Linked DNA regions of Novipirellula caenicola. The protein of the gene in region 1 interacts with the protein of each later gene in a pairwise test. Links are inferred from orthologs where the notes say so. Each region holds a gene or a part of one and is shown on either strand. Other genes may lie near its edges. The genes, in order: tpiA and pepT.

Evidence for each region.
Region 2: the proteins of tpiA (region 1) and pepT interact in binary tests that used the Escherichia coli proteins (3 or more experiments, as listed by UniProt). The link is inferred for Novipirellula caenicola from one-to-one orthologs.

What each region holds. Positions count from the first base shown.
Region 1 is NZ_BAABRO010000004.1:581,064-592,980, forward strand. What follows is about bases 3,140-6,129. They hold tpiA (triose-phosphate isomerase), read left to right. Parts: upstream 3,140-4,251; coding sequence 4,252-5,007; downstream 5,008-6,129. Other genes in these bases: aroF (3-deoxy-7-phosphoheptulonate synthase), read left to right, coding at 3,218-4,255; secG (preprotein translocase subunit SecG), read left to right, coding at 5,070-5,648; ABEA92_RS11780 (YicC family protein), read left to right, coding at 5,654-6,129. In the rest of the region: ABEA92_RS11755 (class I SAM-dependent methyltransferase), read right to left, coding at 1-719; ABEA92_RS11760 (glycosyltransferase family 4 protein), read right to left, coding at 746-1,873; more of ABEA92_RS11780, read left to right, coding at 6,130-6,649; gmk (guanylate kinase), read left to right, coding at 6,667-7,269; ABEA92_RS11790 (DNA-directed RNA polymerase subunit omega), read left to right, coding at 7,254-7,529; ABEA92_RS11795 (flavoprotein), read left to right, coding at 7,526-8,077; ABEA92_RS11800 (putative manganese-dependent inorganic diphosphatase), read left to right, coding at 8,195-9,850; ABEA92_RS11805 (class I SAM-dependent methyltransferase), read left to right, coding at 9,963-10,697; ABEA92_RS11810 (hypothetical protein), read right to left, coding at 10,755-11,297. UniProt on the Escherichia coli protein: Involved in the gluconeogenesis. Catalyzes stereospecifically the conversion of dihydroxyacetone phosphate (DHAP) to D-glyceraldehyde-3-phosphate (G3P).
Region 2 is NZ_BAABRO010000009.1:99,340-111,056, forward strand. What follows is about bases 4,331-7,120. They hold pepT (peptidase T), read left to right. Parts: upstream 4,331-4,990; coding sequence 4,991-6,250; downstream 6,251-7,120. Other genes in these bases: ABEA92_RS17760 (3'-5' exonuclease), read right to left, coding at 4,331-4,761; ABEA92_RS17770 (Lpg1974 family pore-forming outer membrane protein), read right to left, coding at 6,481-7,120. In the rest of the region: ABEA92_RS17755 (hypothetical protein), read right to left, coding at 1-3,463; more of ABEA92_RS17760, read right to left, coding at 3,877-4,330; more of ABEA92_RS17770, read right to left, coding at 7,121-7,815; ABEA92_RS17775 (hypothetical protein), read left to right, coding at 8,139-11,717. UniProt on the Escherichia coli protein: Cleaves the N-terminal amino acid of tripeptides.

The DNA.
Region 1 (11,917 bases):
CCGTCAAACACGCGAATCGAGCGATTGCGGATCACGCTCCGCACCAGAAACGGGCTGACCTTTTGTTGGCTGAACAAATGCATGCCTCGCCGCGTGATGGTCAAGTGCCGCTTGTATTGCGAGGCGATCGATTGCAGGGCTCGATGGGACCACAACGCAATGTGTTGACCACCCTCGAGCACGTAGTACCACCACTGGTCAGGTTGCGGCGCCGGGTCGGGAACAATCCGAGTGGAGATGATCCAGTTCGCCCCGAGCGAATCAAGGGTCTTTAGGTCTTTGTGCGGATCCGCCATGTGCTCGAAGACTTCGAATGCCGTTGCCAGGTCAAACTGTTTGGCATCGGGTTGGACTTCGTGGCCTTTCGCGAACAGGTTTTCACAATACGGATCGTAGTGCGAAAAATCGTGGCCACGGTCACGCATCATCCGTGTGAACATGCCATAGCCGCCGCCGTAGTCGACGCCTGATTCGACCCCCGGCAGCACCAATCGCAGCGTGCGATCGACAATCTTTGCAAACGCTTCGTTTCGCCCTACCAGTCCAACGTCCGTCGACACAATGGCCGAGTCATACGCTTCGTCTAGCCAGTACGGGGTTTCGGTTTGAATGAATTCGCAATCGGTACAGCGAAAGTATTCGATCTCGTAGCGGCTCAGGATGGTTGCTCGTGCGAATGATTCCGAACGTCCGTTGCAGACGAGGCAATCCACTGCCATGGCCGGGCCCTTGAAAAGGTTATCAATTACGCGGCATGACGCACGCAATTTCGATTTAGTAAGTCTTCATAGACCTTTATCGTCTGCGCGGCAGTGTTTTCCCAGGAAAAATAATCGGCACGGCAATGACCGGCAGCAATTTTGCTATCACGGTCGGTGATGGTGTTGTTGCCAGCGGCAATCAGCAGTTCGGCAAGCTCGTCGACGTTTTCGGGGTCAAAGAAATAGCCTGCCGAGCCCGCGACTTCTCGCAGCGCAGCACAGGATGAGGCAAAGACCAGGCATCCATTGATCATTGCTTCGAGCACAGGCAATCCAAAACCTTCCATTTTCGAAGGGAAAACAAAGGCGTTGCAGTGCTGGTACAGCGTTTTCAGTAACGAATCGTCAGCGGCAACGTACAGCTGCGTGCGGGGATCCTCGTTGGACCATCCCAGCGCAGCCTGCTCACGCGGTTTCATTCGCGGGCCCACCAGCACGAGGTTCAAATCGGGCGTTGCCTGCTTCATCTTGTTCCAAGCACGCCACAGCAAGTCAAAATTCTTGTAGCCCCCGCGTCGACCGACGAACAACACGAACGGACGCCCACGGAGTTCTTCGGGCAGCGGAGCAGCATTCACATTGGCCAATCCACTTCCCAGCGAGGTGATCGAAGCACGATCTGCGGCAGCCGGAAACCGCTCGCACAATTCGTCGTACGTGGTTTGCGAAATGCAGCAGATATGGTCCGCCACGTCGATCGCCCTGGCCTTCATCGTCAATGACTTGCCAGTCGGATCGGTATCGGGAAACGCTTCGTGGATAAAGTCGTAGACCGTGATCACCGTTGGCACGGCAGACCGCTGGATCGGACGTCGGCACAGACCTTGGTAATAGGTCCAATGGACAAGGTCGGCTTGCTGTGCTCGCATCCGTTGGTTGATCCGGCCGTGCTGGGCAGGATGCCAAAGTTTCCGCAGGAACTTCAGCGGCGGCCGCGTTGCCACCGTTTCGTATTGAAAATGAGGGTGCGTAATCCCCGACGCCGGTTCTTCCGGTCCTAGCATGATCGGCGTGGTTTGCGCCGGAAGTCGATTGATCAGCTCGACAAAATAACGTGCAACGCCTCCGCAACGAAGCATCTCGAATATGGAACCTTCGTAAAGAACTCGCATGCTATCGTTAACTATGGTCAGAGAATGGAGTGAACGGAATGAAAACGGTGTTGGCCAAGTGGAGGCGATGGGGACGATGAAGGGTGCGGTCGATTCGTAGGTCCCAGCGAAAGTGGCGAAATCGGTTCGGAAACCATCTGCCGTTATCGTCAGGGGGGAGTTTCAAGGGGGCTCGACTGGGGAGCCGGTGTTGCCCCGTAGGTCCGTTGTAGCAAACTACCCTGGTTTGGAGAAAGAGAATTCGAGGCCGTTCCCACCAGCTTTTCGTCCTTTGCAGTGTCTGTCCCTTTGTGAGGGCTATGTCCCCGTTTCCAGGGGACTGTTTCCTGGGCACTGTCCCCGCCATCGCTATCCCCTCCAGTCTACCCGTCTACCGGGACTGTCCCTTTAATTTCAGTCCTTCTGATTTCACGAGTCTGCCCGCAAGTTCTCCTGTTTTTTGGTTGCGTCAGGTTCGCATGGAAGCGGTGCCCGTCTCTTGCTTGCAAACGCTCTCCCAGCCTCCCCCCCTCGTCGGGCTCTGTCCCCGATGAGGTCACTGTCCCCAATGAAGTCAGTCCTCACTAAAACACGCAAAAAACGCTTGAAAAGCATGGATCCCCCAAAAACAGGCTCTGTCCCTAGTGAGGTGGTCCCTAGTGAGGTGGGCTCTGTCCCTGGTGAGGTGATTGCTAGCATTTGTTGGTGGGCGGATGGGGGCTGGCAGGAATTGGCTTGCTCTGCAGGACCTCTCACACAACCAAACCGCTGGGCAAGTCTGGTTCTGATCGGCTTTCTCGGCTCTTGGCTTGCACGCTTTTCTCACAATCCATCTCCCTTAACACCGCCTCTCCATTTCACTGCCGTTAATGAACGTATGATCCCCATTCCGCGAGACTGCGGAAGTTGGGGCGTTGCGTCGAGATCAGAGGCTAGCTCAATCCTCGGCCCACTCTTCAGTCGGGTTCGCTTGGTTCCGGCCGCTCCTACGTGCAGCCCGGCCGCTATCCGCATCGCGGCGCACCAAATCAACAGCCAAGTGCCGTCTGGTTGGGGCGAGTGATCGTTTGAATCTCTTGAATCTCTCTGCCGGGCGGCTCCACGCGGATCTGCCATAAAAACGCCCGTTTACTACGACAAGTGGAGGGCATCGGGCGTCGGTAGGTGAGCTAAGTCGAGTGCGGATTCTCAGTCATCGGGTTCTTGAGGGGCTTATTTGGCTTAGCCAGCGGTGCCGAGCAAAGAAATACGGTGCCGCAAGCCCCCATTGGCCTCGACGATTCTGCGGTTTGCCTGCTACATTGCCCCGCTTGCCCAATTCGGCATTCTCCGACAGCCCATTACTATTCACAGGCCACCTACGCCGTGATCGTCATTCTGCAAAGCAACGTAACGGAAGAGCAAATCGATCACGTGCTTCGTCGGATCGAGGCTCTCGGGCTGCAACACCACCTCAGCCGTGGGACGTTTCGCACGATTGTCGGCATCATCGGCGACGAAGAAAAACTGCAATCCGAGCCGCTGCACGCGATTCCTGGCGTGGCCCAGGTCATCCCCGTCCTGCCGCCCTACAAGCTGGCCTCGCTCGAAGCCCACCCCGAACCGAGCATCGTCGACGTTTCTGGGGTGAAAATCGGCAATGGGCATCTCGGCATGATCGCGGGCCCGTGCAGTGTCGAAGACCGCGACCGCATGTTTCGAATCGCAGAAAGCGTCTGCGAATCGGGAGCAAACCTGTTCCGCGGCGGCGCCTACAAGCCACGAACCAGCCCCTACGCGTTCCAGGGACTTGGCGAAGCCGGTCTGAAGCTACTTCGCGAAGTGGGCGACAAGTTCAATATGCCGGTTGTCACCGAGGTTACCGATCCTCGTTTGGTGGAATTGGTCGCTGAACATGCGGACATGTTGCAGGTTGGTGCACGCAACATGCAGAACTTTGCCTTGTTGACCGAAGTTGGCAAGTCGAAGCGGCCAGTGCTTCTAAAACGCGGCATGAGCGCTACGATCACCGATTTGTTGATGTGTGCCGAGTACATTCTGTCGCAAGGCAACATGAACGTGGTGCTCTGTGAGCGTGGGGTCAAAGGGTTCGACAGCGCGACGCGGAATCTGTTTGATGTTGCCGCGGTTCCTTTGATTCATAATTTGTCGCACTTGCCCGTGATCGTGGACCCGTCGCATGCAACAGGTCGGCCGGATTTGATCCCCGCCTGTGCATTGGCCGGTTTGGCCGCTGGAGCCGATGGCGTGCATATCGAAGTGCACGATTGCCCCGAAGAAGCCAAAAGCGATGGGCCCCAAGCTTTATTACCCGATCAATATCGTCAGCTAGCAGACCAAATGAAAGAACTTGCTAAGCTGTTTGGAAAAACTGTGTCCCCGCTTCCGGAGAAAATGGGTTGAGTCGTCAAACAATCATTGCTGGTAACTGGAAAATGAACACTCGTTGTGACAGTGCAGTGGCACTGGCCAAGGGAGTGGTTGCCGCCGTCGGTGAAACACCGTCCGTTCAAGTGGTCCTCTGTCCACCTTCGGTCTATCTGTCCAGCGTTGCGGATGCAGTCGCGGGCACTCCAGTCCAATTGGGGGCCCAAAACCTGTACGCTGCCGAAGATGGGGCGTACACCGGCGAAGTCAACGCATCGATGTTGACCGATGTCGGTTGCGGCTTCGTGATCCTGGGCCACAGCGAACGTCGTGCGTTGATGGGCGAAACCGATGCGGACGTCAGCAAGAAGCTGCATGCGGCGCTTGCCGGCAACTTGGTGCCAATCGTGTGCGTCGGCGAAACGCTCGAAGAGCGTGAAGCGGGTAAAATGGAAGAAGTGATCGAAACGCAAGTTCGTGGATCGCTGGAAGGACTTGATGAAGTTCGCGCGGCCGGAATCGTCGTGGCCTACGAACCAGTATGGGCGATCGGCACTGGCAAAACGGCCTCGCCCGAGCAAGCCGAAGAGGTTCATGCCCTGATTCGCAAATTGTTGGGCGAGATGTTCACAACCGACGTAGCGGCACAGATCCGGATTCAATACGGTGGCAGCGTCAAACCAGGCAATGCCAAGGAATTGCTTGGACAACCGAACATTGACGGAGCTTTGGTCGGCGGAGCGAGTCTGAAAGCCGAAGACTTCGCAGGAATTATCGCGGCTGGCTGAAAACCGCACCGCCGCGGAACACACAACTACTAATATTGTCTATTTGAAGGACGAACAAAGTCATGATCGCTCAGATCGCTGGATTTTTGCTGATTGCGTCGCTTGAAGGAGCCATCTTGGGCTTCTTGATGGGATTTTTGTCGCTGTTTTTGATTCTGTTGGTGCTGATCCAACGTGGAAAGGGTGGCGGATTGACCGGAGCACTCGGAGGTCCTGGTGGACAAAGTGCATTTGGTAGTAAGGCCGGAGACACCTTTACCGTGATCACCGTGGTCGTTGCAACCGTGTGGGCGTTCTCGTGTGCATTCACCATGTGGTTGCTCGGCACCCATGCTTCGACGACGACCGCCGATTCGGTGATCAAGTCCGGTGGTGGCGACAAAGATCCAGCAGGCGAAACGTTCAAACTGCCCAAGCTTGATGGCGAAGGAACCACCGGTCTAGGTGCGGGACTGTCCAGCGGCGAAGCGACCACCGAAAGCTCGGAGACGACCGAAAACTCAGTCGAACTAACTCCTGCGACCAGCGGTGCAGTTGCCGACGCCGACGATGCTAGCAGCGAAGCAGATGCAGGCGAAACCACCGATGCCGCTGCGACGGACACCGCAGCAGAACCGGCTGACAGTGACGGCGACAAGTAGACTGCATGAGCTCTGTGACTCCTGAAAATGCTCGCAGCATGACCGGTCAAGGTCATGCGTCGCTGCAAACGGATCTTGGTACGTTTGTGGTGGAGGTGCGCACTGTCAACAATCGCGGTTTCAAATGCTCGCTGCGATCAAGCGACGGACTATCGGCGTTTGATTCGCGAATCGAGTCGTTGGTTCGCAAGTTGATCCATCGCGGCAGCATCAATCTAACGGTCACTTGGAAGCGGCCTTCCTCGGAAACGCTGCCTCAGATTGATCAAGCGGTGTTGGGTGCCTATTTCGAGCAGCTTCAGCAGGCTAAGGCGACGTTTGCCGGTAATGGTGTGACGATCGATTTGGCGCAGTTGGCGATGTTGCCAGGCGTGGTGGTCCCGCGGTCCCAAGAACGCGTCGACATGCCAGCGGTTTGGTCGGCGGTCGAAGAGGTGATTCGCGATGCAGTCGCAAGTCTCGACCAAATGCGGGCTCACGAGGGAGCGCATATGGCGGCGAGTTTGCGAGAGGATTGTGATGTGATCCGCGATCACGTCGATCGGATTGCCGAGCTTGGACCGCGAAGCGTCGATACCTACCAAAAGCGTTTAGAGACCAAGATTCAACGCGTGTTGGCTCAGCATGACATCGAAGTGCCAATGATCGATCTGTTACGCGAAGTTCAGATCTATGCCGACCGAGTGGACTACAGCGAAGAGATCACCCGGCTGGGCAGCCATTTGCAGTTGTTCTTGCAAACGCTAAGCGGCAATGCCTCAGGCGGCAATCAGGCCGCTGGCAGTCACCAGGCCGTTGGCAGTAACCAGGCCGCTGGCGGTGGCGAAGCGGCGGGCGATCCCGAGCCATCGGGCCGCAAACTCGAATTTATTGTTCAGGAGATGCTGCGAGAAACAAACACGATCGGCAGCAAGGCGTCGCAGACGGAAATTTCGGGGCATGTCGTCGAGATCAAGTGTGCAATCGAACGGATGCGAGAATTGGTCCAAAATCTCGAATAATCCAGCGAAGGCAAGACATGAATTTGGAACAATGCGGTCGGCTGATCATCATTTCCGGTCCGAGTGGAGCGGGTAAATCAACGGTGGTGCGCCGATTGCGAAAAGAGTGCCCGTTGCCACTGCAATCGAGTATCTCGGCGACCACCCGCGGCCCACGGCCTGGGGAACAGCACGGAGTGGACTACTTTTTCTTGAGCCACGACGAATTTGAGCGGCGACGCAAAGCGGGCGACTTCCTAGAGTGCAAGGAGGTGTTCGGGCGTGGCCATTGGTATGGCACGCTCCGCGATCAGGTCGCCACTGGTCTGGAAGCTGGCAAATGGGTTATTTTGGAGATCGATGTCCAAGGGGCCTTGGCAGTCCTCGATCACAAAGAGTTCAGCCCGATTACACTGTTCATTCACCCCGGTGGGATGGAAGAGCTCGAGCGGCGGCTTCGCACACGCGGGACCGAGTCCGAGGAAGCGATTGCAGCGCGGCTGGAAACCGCCTGCCGCGAGATGCAGTTCATGCATCGTTACCAATACGAAATCATCAATGGGTCGGTCGATCGAGCCGTCTCGGAAATCTGCCAAATTTTGAAAGACCAAAAGGAAAAACAACCATGCTCGAAGAGCTAAAAGAAGAAGAGATCGTTAACAAGGTCGGTGGTCGGTTTAAATTAAGCACGCTGATCCAAAAGCGTTTGGTGCAATTAAACCAAGGCAGCCGGGCGCTGGTGAACGTCGATACGCACGACAAAATGACGATTGTGTTGCAGGAAATCATGCAAGACAAAATCGTCTTGAACATGGACAACGAAGTCCAATCGCTCGAAGAACTCACCGCGGCTGCCGATGCCGCTTCGGACGGCCCTGATTTGGATGCGTCGGATCTATGAGCGAGCAGAGGCGAGCAATCTTGCTCGCCGTCGGTGGGGGGATCGCGGCCTACAAAGCGGCGACCGTTTGTAGTCGACTCGTTCAATCGGGTTACGATCTGCGTACGGCCATGACCTCATCGGCATCTCAATTTATCGGCGCCGCCACTTTCGCGGCGCTGTCCGGAAAAACGGTCGCTCAGGATTCCTTTGATCCTGGGCGATTTCCGTTAGGGGCTCACATCGAATGGACTCGCGATGTGGACTTGTTGATCGTAGCTCCGGCAACTGCGAATCTTTTAGCAAAGTTTGCTTCAGGGCTCGCCGACGATCTTATAAGCACGATGTACTTGCAAGCCGAATGTCCCGTTTTGCTGGCACCGGCGATGAGTGCGTCGATGTGGAGCAAGCCGGCGGTCCAGCGGAACGTCGAGACGTTGCGTCGCGATGGATGTCATTTTGTCGGTCCGGAATCGGGTTGGCTTAGTTGCCGTGTTCGTGGCGAGGGACGGATGGCCGAACCGGATGCGATTGTCGCTGCGGCGATTCAGCGATTGCCTGAATCTTGAGGGCGGCCTGCGTCCAAGCTCGCTGCCTCCGATGCTGGTCGAGTCTTCGGCCGGCTGCATGATGTTTGACTTTTATTCTAATCTCTCTTTGCTGCGTTTCGCGGTACGAGCCAAACCATGACTGTCTTTGTTTTCGGGCACCGCAATCCCGATACCGATGCGATTTGCAGTGCGATTGCCTACGCCGATTTTTTGAAGAAAACGACGCGTCCCGATGCAGTCGCCGCTTGTTGTGGGGCCCCCAACCAGCGGACTGAATTCGCGCTGCGGAAAGCCAAGTTGCCGCCGCCGCGAATCATCATGGATGTGCGGCCCGAGATTGAGGACGTGTGCCAACGCGACGTCGTCTTTGCTCGTCAATCCGAGGTGTTCTACGAAGTCTACCAGCGGATGAAAGAGCATGGTCTGCGGGCGATTCCGATCGTCGATGACAACGACAAGGTCGTCGGGATCGTGACGCTATTGGAACTGCTCGAATTGGTGCTTCAAGGCGGCGTTGATCCGATCCATTCACGCGAGGTTTGCAGTAACCTGACCAAAGTCGCTTCGGTGCTGGGCGGGACGTTCCAGCACGTCGTTGACCCCGACCGGACCGACGAGTTCGTTGTGACCGTTGGGGCGATGAGCGCCGAAGGATTCACGCAGCGGATGAATCAGTTTTCGGCCGAGCGGTTGTTGGTCGTCAGCGGCGATCGACCGACGATCCAATTGCCCGCACTCGAGTTGGGCGTTCGCGCCATGGTGATCGCGGGCGGTTACGAATTGTCGAGCGGGTTGTTGCACTTGGCCCAGGCCCGCGGCGTCTCGGTGATCATCAGTCCCTATGACACGGCGACCACCACGATGCGAATCAAGGCGGCTCGCTTGATCGATTCGGTGATCCAACGCGACTTCATTTCGCTGCCGGCAAAGATGCCGGTCGAAGCGGCACGTCAACAAATCTTTCGCTCTTCGCAAACCGTCTTTCCCGTACTCGACAACGGAAAACTCGTCGGCGTGCTCAGCAAGAGCGACTTGGTCAACCCGCCGATGCCCGAATTGGTATTGGTCGACCACAACGAGTTATCGCAAGCGGTGCAGGGGGCCGAAGACGCGATCATCACCGAGGTGCTCGATCATCATCGCCTTGGCGGATCGCTCAAATCGTCCAATCCGATTCGCTTCACCTTGGAACCGGTAGGGTCGACCTGCACCCTCGTCGCTCGCTTGTTTCGGCAGGCGGATTTGAAACCCTCTGCTGCGGTGGCGCTGTGCATGGCGTCGGGCATCATCAGCGACACCTTGTTTTTGCGTTCGCCCACCACCACCGATGTGGATCGCGATATTTTGCAGTGGTTGCAGCAGTTTTGTGCGTTTGACTTGGAGGAATACGCGACCGAGTTCTTCGAGGTCGGTTCGGCGCTGCGATCCGGAGAAGCAGGCCGTGTGGTGCGTGAAGACTGCAAAGAATTTGAGGAGGCGGGAGTCAAATTCTCGATTTCGCAGATCGAAGAAATTGGTTTTGACTTGTTCTGGGAGCGCAAGGATGAATTGGCCGCAGCGCTTGAGCAATTGGCAAAAGACAACCAGCTCGACTTCTCTGCGCTGCTGGTCACCGACATCTCCAGCAACGGCAGCCTGTTGTTGATGAGCCGCGAACCGGAGGGGTGGGATGAAATCAACTACCCGGAACTCGAAGAGAATCTGTACGAACTCGAAGAGGTGGTCAGTCGCAAAAAACAATTGCTTCCGTTGATCATCAGTTTGCTCGATTCCGCCCCCCAATCCAGCTGATTGCCGCTATGATCCTTCATCCCTTTGTGCTCACCTCCGCTCGGCTTGGGAGTCCCTAACGATCGAAACGCTCAACGAATCCATCTACGACCATCCAAAATATTACGATCTCGTGTTTGGCGCCGATTGCGCCGCCGAGGTCAAGTTCATTAAGGGCTGCGGAAGTGAGTGGATGCAGCGTGCTCCGAAACGGATGTTTGAGCCCGCTTGTGGCACCGGCCGGCTACTCTATGCACTTGTCAAAAAAGGGTTCCGCGTCGACGGGCTCGATTTGAATCCCAAGGCGGTCGAGTTTTGTAATGCTCGTTTTCGTCGTCATGGCGTACGGGAATCCGCCTTTGTCGCCGACATGTCGGACTTCACAACGAAGTGGAAATGCGATCTGGCGTTTAACACCATCAATAGCTTTCGCCATCTCTGTAGCGAGCGTGAGGCACGGGGGCATTTGCAGTGCATGGGCGAAGTCGTTCGCCCCGGCGGGCTGTATCTGTTGGGCATCCATTTGACCCCGACCGAAGTCGCCCCGAGTGAGACCGAGTCGTGGTCGGCGCGACGCGGACACTTGGCAATCAGCACGCACATGTGGACCAACGAACGAAATACGGAAAGCCGCATTGAGCGGTTTGGCATTCGTTTTGATATCCACAGTCCATCGCACAGTTTTCGGATCACCGATGAACTTGTGTTGCGAAGCTATACCCCAAAACAGATGAATCGATTGATCCAATCGAGCAAGTGTTGGGAGGTCGCTGCCACGTACGACTTTGGTTACGACCTGGATCATCCCATCGAGGTCGACGCATCGACCGAGGATGTAGTCTATGTCTTGCGGCGCAAGCCGGACTGACGTGCCGCCTGATTGGCGACTTCTGTACCAAGTGTCTTCTAAAAACGCGGCAAGCGGTTATCGCCTTCGCGATCGTCCTGAGGAAGCAAAAAGAATCGCTCCGATCAATGTCAAAATCGCGACACCGCCCGCGATGGCCGCATTTTGTCCCCAACCCTGCTTCAAATTTTGGACCCGTTTGTAGCCATAGGGGACAGGCAGTTCGAGCCCAGCCTCTTCCATCTGCTCGTATTCCCGCAGCAGTTCAGCGGGATTTCGAGTTGGGTAAACGTCGCGGACCTCTTGCAGATGGATCTCGGTGTTGACCGGGGCGTCGATCAGTGCCCAGCGAATGCCGCAGTAAGCGGCAATCAATAGGCTTGCGGTGCAAATCAGCCCCAAAGCCAGGGTGCCGAACGTCCGGCCCGAGCCGGCTTCGTTGTAGGAAGGGGGCTCGTTGGTCGCCGCAGAGGCCGATTCGTCCCTGGGCAGCCGTTTGAGTTCCCCAAGCCGAGGGACCGCGACCGATTGCTCGCAGGAAGGGCAGGAGACGCTATCACCCGCTTGTGAGGGGGTGACAAGGATCACTTTTTGGCAGTGAGGGCACGAAAGTTGGTACATGAAGATCAAATGAAAAAGAATTGAAGGCGAAGTGGGTGGACCACGAAGGCAACCTGACTAAAATCCAAAGTGTGCAAACGGCGCCACCGCCAACCCCTACCGCTCCCACCCGTTGACGGAGAAATCGTGTGACTTGCTCTCACTTTACTCCGCAACCGCGTCGGACACCGCTCATGGTGACTCGTGGTAACAATAGCGAACTGTTTTGTTCGTCCTGGTGGACCGGAAGGATCGGGTCCCACCTACAAGAGTGGTCATTTGCCGAATGTTGCCATGGAGGCAAGGAAAGCGGAGCGACTTGATATTTAGGGCATACTTAAATTTGAGGTCACGAGGCTTGGAAGTGTTTGGACCGGGGAAACTCTTGATTACGGCAGCCACGTTGGGTTGGTTCGTACCAAGTGACGACCGGTCGATTGGGCAACCGGCGGTCAATGGGGCAATCGGGCAGTCTGTCATTCGGTGGTGCTCTTAGCAAAGAGGGTCTCTCTTTGCTTGGTCTCCATCGGTCAAACTGCGGTACCGATCCCACGAACCGTTTCCGCAAAGCTCATTTCGTGACTAATGCAAACAACCCATTCATCTAGAAACTCCTTCCATTTGAAGTACTGTCGCAATAA
Region 2 (11,717 bases), on another replicon or contig:
GGACGCGGTGCGGGGTTGTCACCTCGCTAGCGGCACTTCGGCATGCCAACGAGACCGCCAAACGGCCGGTTTTAGGTGGCGTGATCGTTTCGCTGACCAACCAAGTCTTGGTCGCCATCGCGTTGGCGGTGGTCAAACAGAGCGATCGTTGACCTTCGATCGCTTCGTTCTCATCAATTTGCACCGCGCCTTCGGGGTATTGAGCATGCATCCATCCGGTGATCCCGATGCCGCCCACGACTTCAAATCCAGGGTTGGAAAGCACCGCGTAAGGTTCGCTGTCAGCCAGCATCCCCAAGCGTTCGACAACAATCGTGACATCCGATTTGATCTTGTCGATCGTTTGATTATCGCCATGAACCCGCGAGACCCAAGTCGACAGAGCATCGGAGGATTGTGGCTGTTCTGAGCGGATCACTTTCCACTGTCCCGCGTTCAGCGGCACCGTACACATCAACATGTCGGCGCTATGCCGAGTGACGTCGGTGGATTGACCCACCTCTTTCCAGCGGATGGCTTTTTTCGAAATGACGTCGACTTCGCAAGGCCACGGAGCATGATTGGTGAGACTGAGAACGAGATGTTGGTTCTCCATGCCCCACCGCACTTGGACTGTCTGTGATGCCTGGTCGGGCGACCCAAATTCCTTCATCGGTCGACTCGGCGCTGCATTGTAAGCAAGCAGGATAGGCCGCAGATTCTGGGGGAAACTTCCGCCGACGCTCAAGTGATCGATCATCACTACGCGAGGGTCGATGCGGTCGATCAGCAGGCTCAAGTGAGGTGCGAGCGAGCGGTCAATGATCGTGGCTGGCAAGGATCTTGGCGGCACGGTCGTCGGTGACGGGGTTGCTGGTGACAGGGGTGATGGTGACGAGGACGGTACAGTTTCGTTCGACGCTCCGGCGCTTGCCGCAGAGGCAAAGCGGTGTGGGGTCATGTCCAGTCCGACGCGACCGGTGATCGGTTGCAGCAGCGAAACATAATGGCTGGCGTTTTGTTGGTCCTCGATCTGCTGAGCCAGTGTCGTCCATCCTTCGTGCTTGTGCGATGTCATCGGGACCAAGTTCGAATGGGCTGCCGGCCAAGTCATGTCGACAAGCGATAGCCCCGAGTCGGACGCCAAATGCGTTTGCGAAAGTTCGGTCAACAAACAGAGCTTGCTGCCCAGTAGATGCGAAACCGAGGTGTAAAAATTGCGATTCGATTGGATCGCCCATTTCTGTAGCGAAGCCTGTTTGTCTTGGCGGATCCAATGTTGGACGTCACTGATGGTCGCATCCGGTTTGCCAACCGCGATCGCAAATTGTCGCAGGACCGCGTCGCTCGGCGGGACCGTGCAGTCAAACGCCGCGGTATGATGCGATGCGCTGCAGGGAATCGTGATGCCCGCGAAACAGGAATGACGATTGGTGTGCTGCAGCAATTCTTGGATCCACGCGTACAACGCTTGCTGAACCACAGGATCAATCAACGTGTAGTGCGACAACGGCGCGGGGCTGTGTTGCGGTTGGGCATGCAGCTGCACATGTCGCATCGTCATCGTGGGATCGATCCCCACCACCACTTGGAAATCGCTGCGGTCCATCAGACTTAGGATCAAATCGAGCCACTGCGTTTGGCGTTTGTGATCCGCGGCCATCGCCGAGGCTGGGGTTGGCAAAAATTCGGCGGTGGGAAACAGCGTTTTGCCACCTTCGTTTGCCGAGATGCAAATCGAATTGACGCCTAGCACCGACGCGTATGCTTGCAGCCGCTCGGTGGCCACGAACAATTGATGCAGCGAAATGGCGGCGGCACTAAAATCGGATTTCGCCAGCCGCTGTGCTTCATCGCCCGCCAACCGGCTGGGCCAATCAAAATCTTCGATGTTCAGCATCGACATGCGTGATCGTGCCACTGGGGTCGACAGCTGCGAAGTGGCTTGAGGTGTTGGCGAACGCACCGCAAAGTCTTGCGGGCCCACCTTGATTTCGATCGACTCGATCGCAGCGTCTTGATCGAGATCCAAATTGGTGAGTCGGAGTTGGTCGTTTCCATGAGGGTAGTACAGAAACGATTGGCTGCGCCATTGGTTTTGATCTTCACGATAACGGTCCGACGCTCGTTTTTCATCAAGCAAAACGTATTGCGTCGCGGTGTGTTCTGTCGCAGCGTCGTTTGTCGCGGCATCGCTTGTTAATTCGAGTCGCACGTGAATGGCACGGTTGGCGGGATAGCGAACAGTGACGTAGTGCGGGTGGCCCGGACGCAGTTTGGCTAGACTCGATTCAAAGGTCTTGCCGCCCGGAACAATGGTGATTTTTTGGCCTGCATCAATCGCATTGCTGCGAGGGTGATCCTGCTTGATCAGGCTGGTCGGGATCAGCGGGTTGTTGCGAGTGTTAAAGAACGTTGGCACCGTCCACTGAGACCCTTCGCTCGGTTTGATTTTCGAAACCGTTGGCCACGCTTCGAAGTTGACTTGGCCATCAAGCGAGGTCGCTGCGGGTAATACGGTGAAAACGTGGTTCACGCGTGCAAGCGGTGGACTGTGTCGACGCCATCGTGACCACAATGGGTTTTGGCCTTGCTCTAATTCAAAGCGAACCTCATACACGCCTGCTTCGTCCGGCGCGACATGTTGGAACAAAATGGGTTCGCTGTTGCCGTCGGAATCAAGCGAAATCGGTGACGTCTTGGTCGCCACGACGTGATGGTCCGCAACCCGAATCATCGTGCTGTGTAGCCGTAGTTCACCTTCGTTTGGAACTTGAGCCGCGTGGCTGCGAACGTAAAGCGGCAATTCGACATTGGGTTCACAGATTAAACCCGATGGCGAAACTCCCTTTGCTGCATCGATCCAAACGCGAAGGGAATCGTTCTTGGTTCGCTGCAGCGTCCATCCGGGGCCGTCCGCACCGGTGCTGGAGGAATGAGGATCCGATAACAGCTGCGTGATTGGAATCCGTGTGACCGAGGGCGAGGCGGCTGGGGCGGTGGACGACGATGCCGCAGAACCGCCCGCGTCGGATGCCAATGGCGCGTCGGCGGTGGAGGCATGGATCGTGACAACAACTTCGGCGGTCTTGGCCGCTTGGACGCGAAACGCCGCCGCACCCGAATTCATCGCCACCGCGGAATGAAAGTGCCAGCTAGCGGCTTTTTCCGATCGATGCAGGAAACCGCATGTTGTCGGGTCGCTGCAGAGGTTGCGAAGCTCGGTGATTTTGGCTGCGGTGTTGGATTGATTCGCCTCGGTGTCGATGACTTCGACGTCAATGTTCCAGCGATGGAGCGTCTCGGCGGTCCAGTCGAGTTGCAGGTTTAGATCAAGTCGATCGTTATCGATCGCGGGGGACCCAAGTGATGCGGCAGAGACCGTCGACGCCATGGAATCGGCATCGGGATCACCGGGCTCGCCATCCTGAAATTCGGTTGGCTGACTGCTAGCATCTTGACTGCCAACATCTTGGGCGATCACAGTCGATACGCCGCCGGTAGCAACGAGGACGCCGATCCATATCAGCGTGGTAAGAAACGCGCAGCGATGGAGGCTCGCCCTAAAAATAAGGGAGAAACGTGGAGTTTGCCGGCAAAGACTTCCCTGTCTAGCCATCAACATGCCCCTAGCAGGCTACCTAGTTTGAAATTGGAGAAGGTCCAAGAAACGAAAAGTCCGATGGAGGACCCTAGCTGGAAACCGCCTTGCAGGTAAAGGTGAGTTCTAAAAAGGATTTTTGCTAGCACCTTTGCCGGCAACGCAGGCAATGTGACCGGTTGGAGCACGCGTTTTGGCGTTTGCGGCGTGAAAGAACGTCCGATTTTGACCGGGCGGCTCGCGCCGCTCCGCTATGAAAGACACTCGGTTGGGGCGACAGTCGCTAGCACGGCTCGCTAGCTGTCGCTGGTTTCGGCCGCTTCACTGGTTTCGGGCGTTTCGCTCTCGGCGGCCGCCTTTGCCTTTTCGACCGTTTTGTCTTGCGGTTTTTCCCAATCACGCCACGCATTCAGGTACGCGGTGTAGGCTTCGGAAGTATCGGCGCGTTGCTGGATCCATTCTTTGGCCTTCTGCACCAACTGCATTTCGTTGTCGATCGTGGTTTTTCCCATCAACACCATCGATCGCAAGAAAATGAAGTAAGTATCGAGCACGTCGCAGCGGCAATAATCGCTGATCTCGGTCAGCTTGCCCTCGTCATATTGCTGCTGGACTTGGTCGCCACGCAAATCCATCTTGCCCGGCTTTTTGACCAATTGGGCGACAAGGTTCAGACCGCCGTTGCAGCGTGCGGCGCCATAATTGGTCAATAACTCTTGCAAATCCAAGTGAGCTTCGGTGGTAAATCGGTTTCGCGGCGATCGATAGCCGTCGTTCTTGAACCACTTGGCAGCCGAGATGCCGTAACGAAAGGCCGCCAATTCCATGATCGGCAGATCAAACGAGCGGCCGTTGAAGGTCACCCATTGAGGTTGCCCGTACATCTCCCAGCCTCGCCAAAAATGTTCGGTGATCACGTGAGGGCGAAAGTGGGGTTCGTCGAGCGAAACGATGTCAATCAGGCTAAAGTCGCGGGCCACCTTGGCAATCACGACCGAAATCGGAATCTGGTAGGTGTACGGGATAAACGTGGTGCCGTTTTGTTCGACCAGTTCGTCTTGATACGTCGCGATCGCTTCCTCGGGTGAAAGTCCTTGACCTCCGTAGCGGACGTCGGCAATCAACTCTCCGTCGGCGATACTCTCCACGTCGAAAATGAAATGGGCAACTTTTTCGGTCATCAGATTCTTCGCTGGATGGAATAGGTTCGCGAAAGTTCGCGATTCAGGAGGTTGAGAAAGGGTGAACGCTCGGTCGGCGTCGTCGCCCCCACGATGAGGATAAAGGCGTTGCGGCGTGGTTTCGATCGATTCTGAGCGCGGCTCGACTTAAATTGCCGGCCATTCTCTCTTAATATGACGTCACCTGCTGTAAAGATATCAAAACTTGGCCAAATTCCCACAACAAACCATGAACCAAAACCCCTCTGTCACGATCAATGCATCACGGTTGCTCGAACGATTTTTGCGTTACGTGCGAATCGATACCGCTGCGGACCCCACCAGCGATGAGTATCCCAGTACGCAAAAACAGCGAACACTCGCTCGGCTATTAGAGCAAGAATTGGCTGCGATGAGCATTGCGGACGCCCACATGGACGACAACGCCTTGGTTTGGGGCACGGTTCCGGCAACCAACGGCGGCGGAACTCCGGCGGTCGCCCTGGTGGCGCACATGGACACGTCGCCCGAGGCCCCCAGTGCAAACGTGACCCCCCAAGTCATCGAAGGCTACGCCGGAGGCGATATTTCGCTGTCATCGGGAATCGAAATCTCATTCGCTGATACTCCCGAATTGGCTTCGATGATCGGCAAGACCCTGATCACCACCGACGGAACGACGCTGCTCGGCGGCGACGACAAGGCTGGGATCGCGATCATCATGGAACTTGCCCAAACGTTGATCGAGAACCCGCATTTGCAACACGGGGACGTTCGTTTGTTGTTCACTTGTGACGAAGAAATTGGTCACGGCACCGACAAAATCGATCTCGAGAAACTCAATGCGACCGTTGCGTATACCGTCGATGGCGGTGGCGCCGGCGATATCGATGTCGAAACGTTTTCCGCCGACGGAGCAACCGTTCGATTCACGGGCAACAATATCCACCCCGCAATCGCCAAAGACGTGATGCTTAACGCGGTACGGGCGGCCGCCGACTTTGTTGCCGAACTGCCTCGTGACACGATGACCCCGGAAACCACGTGCGAGCGACAAGGGTTTATCCATCCCAACGCGATCCATGGCGGAGTAGGCGAAGCGACGGTGGAATTGATTTTGCGTTCGTTTGATTCCGAGGACTTGGATGGCTACGCCGACATCGTTCGTCAAGCAGCGGAAACGGCGGCCAAGAAAACACCAGGGGTCAAAGCCGATGTCAAAATCTATCGGCAATATCGCAACCTTCGCGAAGGTCTCGAGAAACTGCCTCAGGCGGTTGATTTTGCCGAGCAGGCGTTCAAAAACCTCGGTCGCCCCTGTAGCCGCGAAATCGTGCGAGGCGGGACCGATGGCAGCCAATTGACCGAGAAAGGATTGCCGACACCAAATTTGTCGAGCGGCCAGCACAACATCCACAGCGTGCGTGAATTTGCGTGTTTGGACGAAATGGTCGAAGCAACCGAGCACCTCGTTGAACTGCTCGCTCTTTGGAGCACACAGCGATCGTAACGAAGTGACGCCGGCGGTGTGTGTTGAATGGATGAGCCGCTTGCATGTAAGCGGCTTATCCGACGCATTGCCTGTTGCCGAGCGGGCCAGTGCCCATCGCCATCTACTTTGGTGCTAATCGAGTGGCTTTTATCGCGGAGCGGTGCTCGCGCATCGCCGCTTCAAAAACCGTGCGGTCAGAACGAAAGTCTTGGCGACTTTCGCTACGGAGGGAAGCGTCGGGGCGTGGCTTAATACGCCAATTCGATGCCGCTGCTGACGCCGATGAAGCTGAGGTTGTCATCCAGTGGGCTGTCGCCGGACATGCCGCCATCAGGACCGGTGAACACGCCAGTCGGATTCGCGCCGCCGACGTCCATGAAATGTTGGGCTTCCAGTGCCACTTGCATCGAGAACCAAGTTGCCGGAGTGTAACGCAATCCAAGTTGGATTTCGGCGTTTCCAGCGAACGAGTGGACCGCATCTTCGGACGATCGTAGATCGATGGCGTTCATCGCTTGCGTGTACTCGTTGACATCGTCCACCGCTGTGAAGTCCTTTTGTCCAAACAACAGCGATCCTCGCGCGTTGCCAAACAGCGACAATGTGTTGAGCGGCAGGGCATGAGTGAATCGCATTGCCACCGTGGGACCGAAACCACGAAATTCACTGCGGGCGTCAAGGTTGCCTGCATCGGTCATTGCGTGATAACGCTGCGCGATCTTGGCGTAGCGGATCCCGGCGTAGACATCCAGCGGTTTGACAATTTGTCGCTGCAGTTCCCAATCGATCACATCGGCGCGAACGCTGCTTGTGAACACGCCTTCTTCGATGAATTGCAGTCCCGTGGATGCATCGCCGTCTTCAAACAAATAGCCGACCGTTCCCAGTGTGAATGAACTGGCCGGGATCAGCCCGTTGGCATCACTGGCTTCAAAGGATTCTCCGTGACGGAATTGCCAATAGCGAACTCGCCATCCCAACGTTTCGTCATTGGCTTCGCGACCAAGTTGAATTCGAGGGCTGTGTTCCATCCCCCAAGGGAACATGACGTGCGAAAACACGTCGTCTTCGCGTTCGGTGATCAATCCGGTTGAGTTGCTTTGGACCGGTTGCACGACCACGCTTTCGTAAGTGACAAACCACTTCGCCGGCTGAGGTTTGTGAGCGTGACGCAGCGGCGTTTGCAATTCCGAGCGAAGCGTGGCGATCTCGAAATTTTGTTCGCTCATCTGGGCCTGCAATTCAGCGACTTGGATGCTCAAGTCCGCCGCACCGCCGCTATAGTCGATCGCAGTCGTTTGCACGACCTGCTCCGCCGTTTCACTCGCTTCGGAATCGATCTCACCTTCTTGCAAATAATTAGCAAAATTCAATCCGTCGGTCTCCTCCGCGATCGCTGGCGGAGCAGTCATGAATGCTAGCAATTGAAGACACAGCCCAACGAGACCAATGAAGGCAGGTCGAACTCGAGAGACGATCGATTGGGGGGCGGTGGGATGCGGCATCATGGTGAATTTCTGGCGAGTGGCGAAGTTTTCAGCGGGTGGCGTCAGCGTGATGACATGGCTTGATGTTGGTTTCATGAATTTTTTTCGCCTTCGGTGGGCAACCGCATGGACGCAAGGAAGGCGACAGAAAACGTTGTTTTTCACGAAAGCCGCTGCGGTTGTCCCCTCCAACTAGCAAATGGGGACGCTCGCCGAAAGAGCGTTATTGGAAAATGAAAGATTGAGTTTCAGCGTGAAACTCGTCTAGAGCCGTGTTGCGGTTTCGACTACTAATAGCTCTATAGAACGTCAGGAAATTGCGAAGATTGTCTCAAGGACGCTTTGATTCTGACCGACTTGCGTTGGCCACGAAGGCTGACATTGACAATTTTCCCCGAATGGATTTGGGATCTTCAGCGATGAAACTCGACTCACTCCTTGCTCAGCTGCGCCGTCGCTCCCGTCTTGCCGCCACTCGTAAGTCGTTACGCAAAAAGAACTCTCGCAACCGTCTCGCGACACGACGTTCGTCGTTTGAATCGCTCGAACGACGGCGACTGTTAGCATCCGATGTTTCACTCAGCGGTAACCAATTGGTGGTGACCGACAATGACAATGCCAACGATGCGTTTACGGTCGAGATTTCAGGTGGCAACTATGTGATCTCTAATAACAGTCCGATCACCGCTAGTGGAATATCAGATTCCGATAGTGATCCCAATAAAGTCACGATCGCGGTCGGGTCAATCACCGGGGTGAACGTCAACGCCGCCGGCGGCAACGACGTGATCACGCTGAAAAACTTCGCCGGCAAATCGGCAACGCTCAGCGGAGGTTCCGGCAGCGATACGTTCAAGTTCGATGATGCCTGGGGCACCGCGACGATCGTCGACGCTGGTGGCGGCACCGTCGACTTCTCGGACGTTAGCGTCCCCTTAGGGGTGACTCAGTCCAGTGGAAACGTCGTCGTGCAAGCGAGTGATTCGAGCGAAGTCAGCTATGCAGCGGCCAGCAATTTTTCGGGGCTTCCACTCGTCTTGGATCAAACCGCCGCCCAAACCGCACTCACTGATGGGCTCGATGAACTAGCAGACTTGGGTGGCGAGCTTGAGTCGTTTGACAAGCTGGTCGAGAAAATCGAGCTGGTAGGTCAATCGATCGGTGATTACCTACCGATCGGCGAGATTCTCGACCAATCTCTGACGCAGCCTATCGCGGCCTATTTTTCTAGCCTAGGTTCGGATGATCCCGACTTGGTTGGGCTGCTAACTGCCTTGGACTCGCTCAGCGGCAGCAGCTACTCCGGTCCCGGCGATTTGACGTTTACAGTCGGCGCAACCGGAGTGATGAGCGGAGATGTGATGACGCTGGACCTCAGCGTCGTCGCGACGGTGACGCACTCGGCTGTTTCGCTTGATCTTGGCGAGACCATCCTGGGGCTCGATGGGGCACTCGAGGAATTGATGACGACCTCTGGCGTGACCGCCAATCTGACCACTGGGTTTCAGTGGGATTTCAGCGTTGGCGTGGATGCCACCGCCACGCCGTTCTTCTTTGCCGATTTTGACAACGATATCAGCGTCACTGCTGACATGAATGTCACCAATGCCTCGTTTGACCTCAACGCGGGGTTGCTTGGCTTGGGCGTCGGGCCGCACGGGCCGGCGAGTGCGTCCAGCACAATCGTTTTGGATGTCGACACCACATTGAATACCCAAGCGTTGATGGGGATGGACGGCACCAACGGCGGCGCGTCCGACGGAGTGCTGCGGATCAACGAACTGCAAAACACAAATCGAGTGAACGTCTTCGCCTTGGACACCGCTGCGACCGCACAGCTGGACATCGACCTCTACGCTACGGCAACCGACGTGACGGGGGTCACCGATGGCACCCCCGCAACGATTCATTTCAGCGACGATTTGTTCACTGCCACCACACCAACGTTCAGCGAAAACTTGACTTCGCTAGGAATCCAGGACTTTTACAACCTCAACGCCAAATCGGTGCTGCAAGTGATGCAGCAGTTCGGCAGCTACTTGGACGTGTTGGGTTCGAAGACGTTTGAGAATGAGCGACTGTTGTTAGGGACCACCGCCATCCTCGGTGATTTGGTTGACGTCGACGGTTTGTATGAGGACGAGTTTCTCAAGCGAATCGAATTGCCACCGCACACCGCCGCCACGCCGCTAACCGACATCGTCGGGGTGCCCGAGTCGGGCGAAACATTGAGTTCATTGTTGGGGACCAGCGGTGATAGTGCTCCCGAATTCACGGTTACTTTGCGTGATGGGACTGCGTTTGATGTCGATCTCGATGGCACCGCGACATTGGCCGATGTCGCAAGCCGTATCCAAACCGCATCGCCAGGGACTGCGAAATTTGAGGTCGTCACCGAATCCGATGGTGCATTGTTTTTGGTCGATAAAACCAGTGGTGCGTCGGACAGCGACAAGTTTCATGTGACCGCCAAACAGAACGGATCGAGCGAGGATTACGCAGCGGCCGCCAAGTTGGGTTTGACCGCGGTTGCGGTGAAGAAGGACGTCGTCGGCGATGAAACTGACGAATCGGTGATTCAATTAGCACCCAACCCCGGGGCAAACTTTGCAACGCTTCAGCAGATGCTCTCGCTGCCCACCGGAGGCGGTTCCGCCTACACGACCGTAGGTCCAATGAGCTATGACGCGACGACGACGACGTTCCGTTTCACGCTTGACATCGCCAAGACCTTTGCGGATTCAACCGACACGCTGAACCTACCCGATTTTGGATCGCTGAGTGGTTTGAGCACGACCAGCAGTATCGATCTTTTGAATCCCACCGCGGCACTGCATCTGCCGTTTGAACTCGCGTTGACGAACGTCGGCTTCGACACGCCGCTGTCGTCATCGACGCCGATTTCGCAGTTGAACTTGGGTGCCGGCGTCGCACTGCTCGAAGGTGTCGACGACATTCGCGTTCATCTTGCCGATGGGACCACGTTCGCTGTTGATTTTGATCCCACGCTCGCCTCGGTCACACTGGCGAGCCTCAACGCAGGCGCGGGCGTGCCGACTTCGGGTGACGCCAGCGCCGACTTGCAGTTCACCTTGAACGATGGCACCACCTTTGACGTCGATTTGGATGCTGCGGTGGCTTCGACAAACGCGGCACCGGTGACGCTGGGTGAATTGGTCGAAGCCATCGGAGCCGCCGCCGATGTCGCCGACGCGATCACCGGGACCGTCGCAGCAGGCGCCGCTGCGAATCAGTTGATCGATTCCTCGGCACCCTTCGGAGCGGTCGATAGCTTGGTGGGGCGTCAAGTGGTTGTCGGCGAGCAAACCGCGACGATCACCGCCAACACCGCCGACACATTGACGCTGAGCAGCGACTGGAACACGCCACCTACCGCTGGCGACAACTACGAAGTGTCAAGCCGGTTGACGGGATTCGCCAGCCTTGATGCGGCGCGTGGCACACTCAGTTTGATCGATGCAACGACGCCGGTCGGCGCGCCCGCTTTGGCAGTGACCGGTACGTCCGCCGCCTCACTCGGCATTGACGGTGCACCAGAACAACGCAACTTCGGCGGCAGCACGTTTACCGCGATTGAACATTCATTGGTGACACTGGGTGACTTGATTGGCAAGATCGAAGCGGCAGCGACGGCGGCCGGTTTGACGCTGCCAAGTTCATCGTCGTTCTCAGCGGGTTGGGATTTTGATGTACAGATTGCCGATGCGGGGATCGTGTTGGTGGATCGGACGTCAACCGCAGCCTCGATTACCGGCACTGCGGAAAGCGGCGCCGCAGTCGACGAACTTTTGGACACCGCTGCGTTTACATCGTTTGCCGCAGACGCCTTGGTGGGACACGTCGTGACGATCACCGGTGGCACCGGCGCAGGGCAAAGTGCAACGATCATTGCCAACACGGCCGATACGTTGACGTTGGATTCCGATTGGGACACCGCGATCGATGCGACTTCGACATACACGATCGCTAACGAGCTG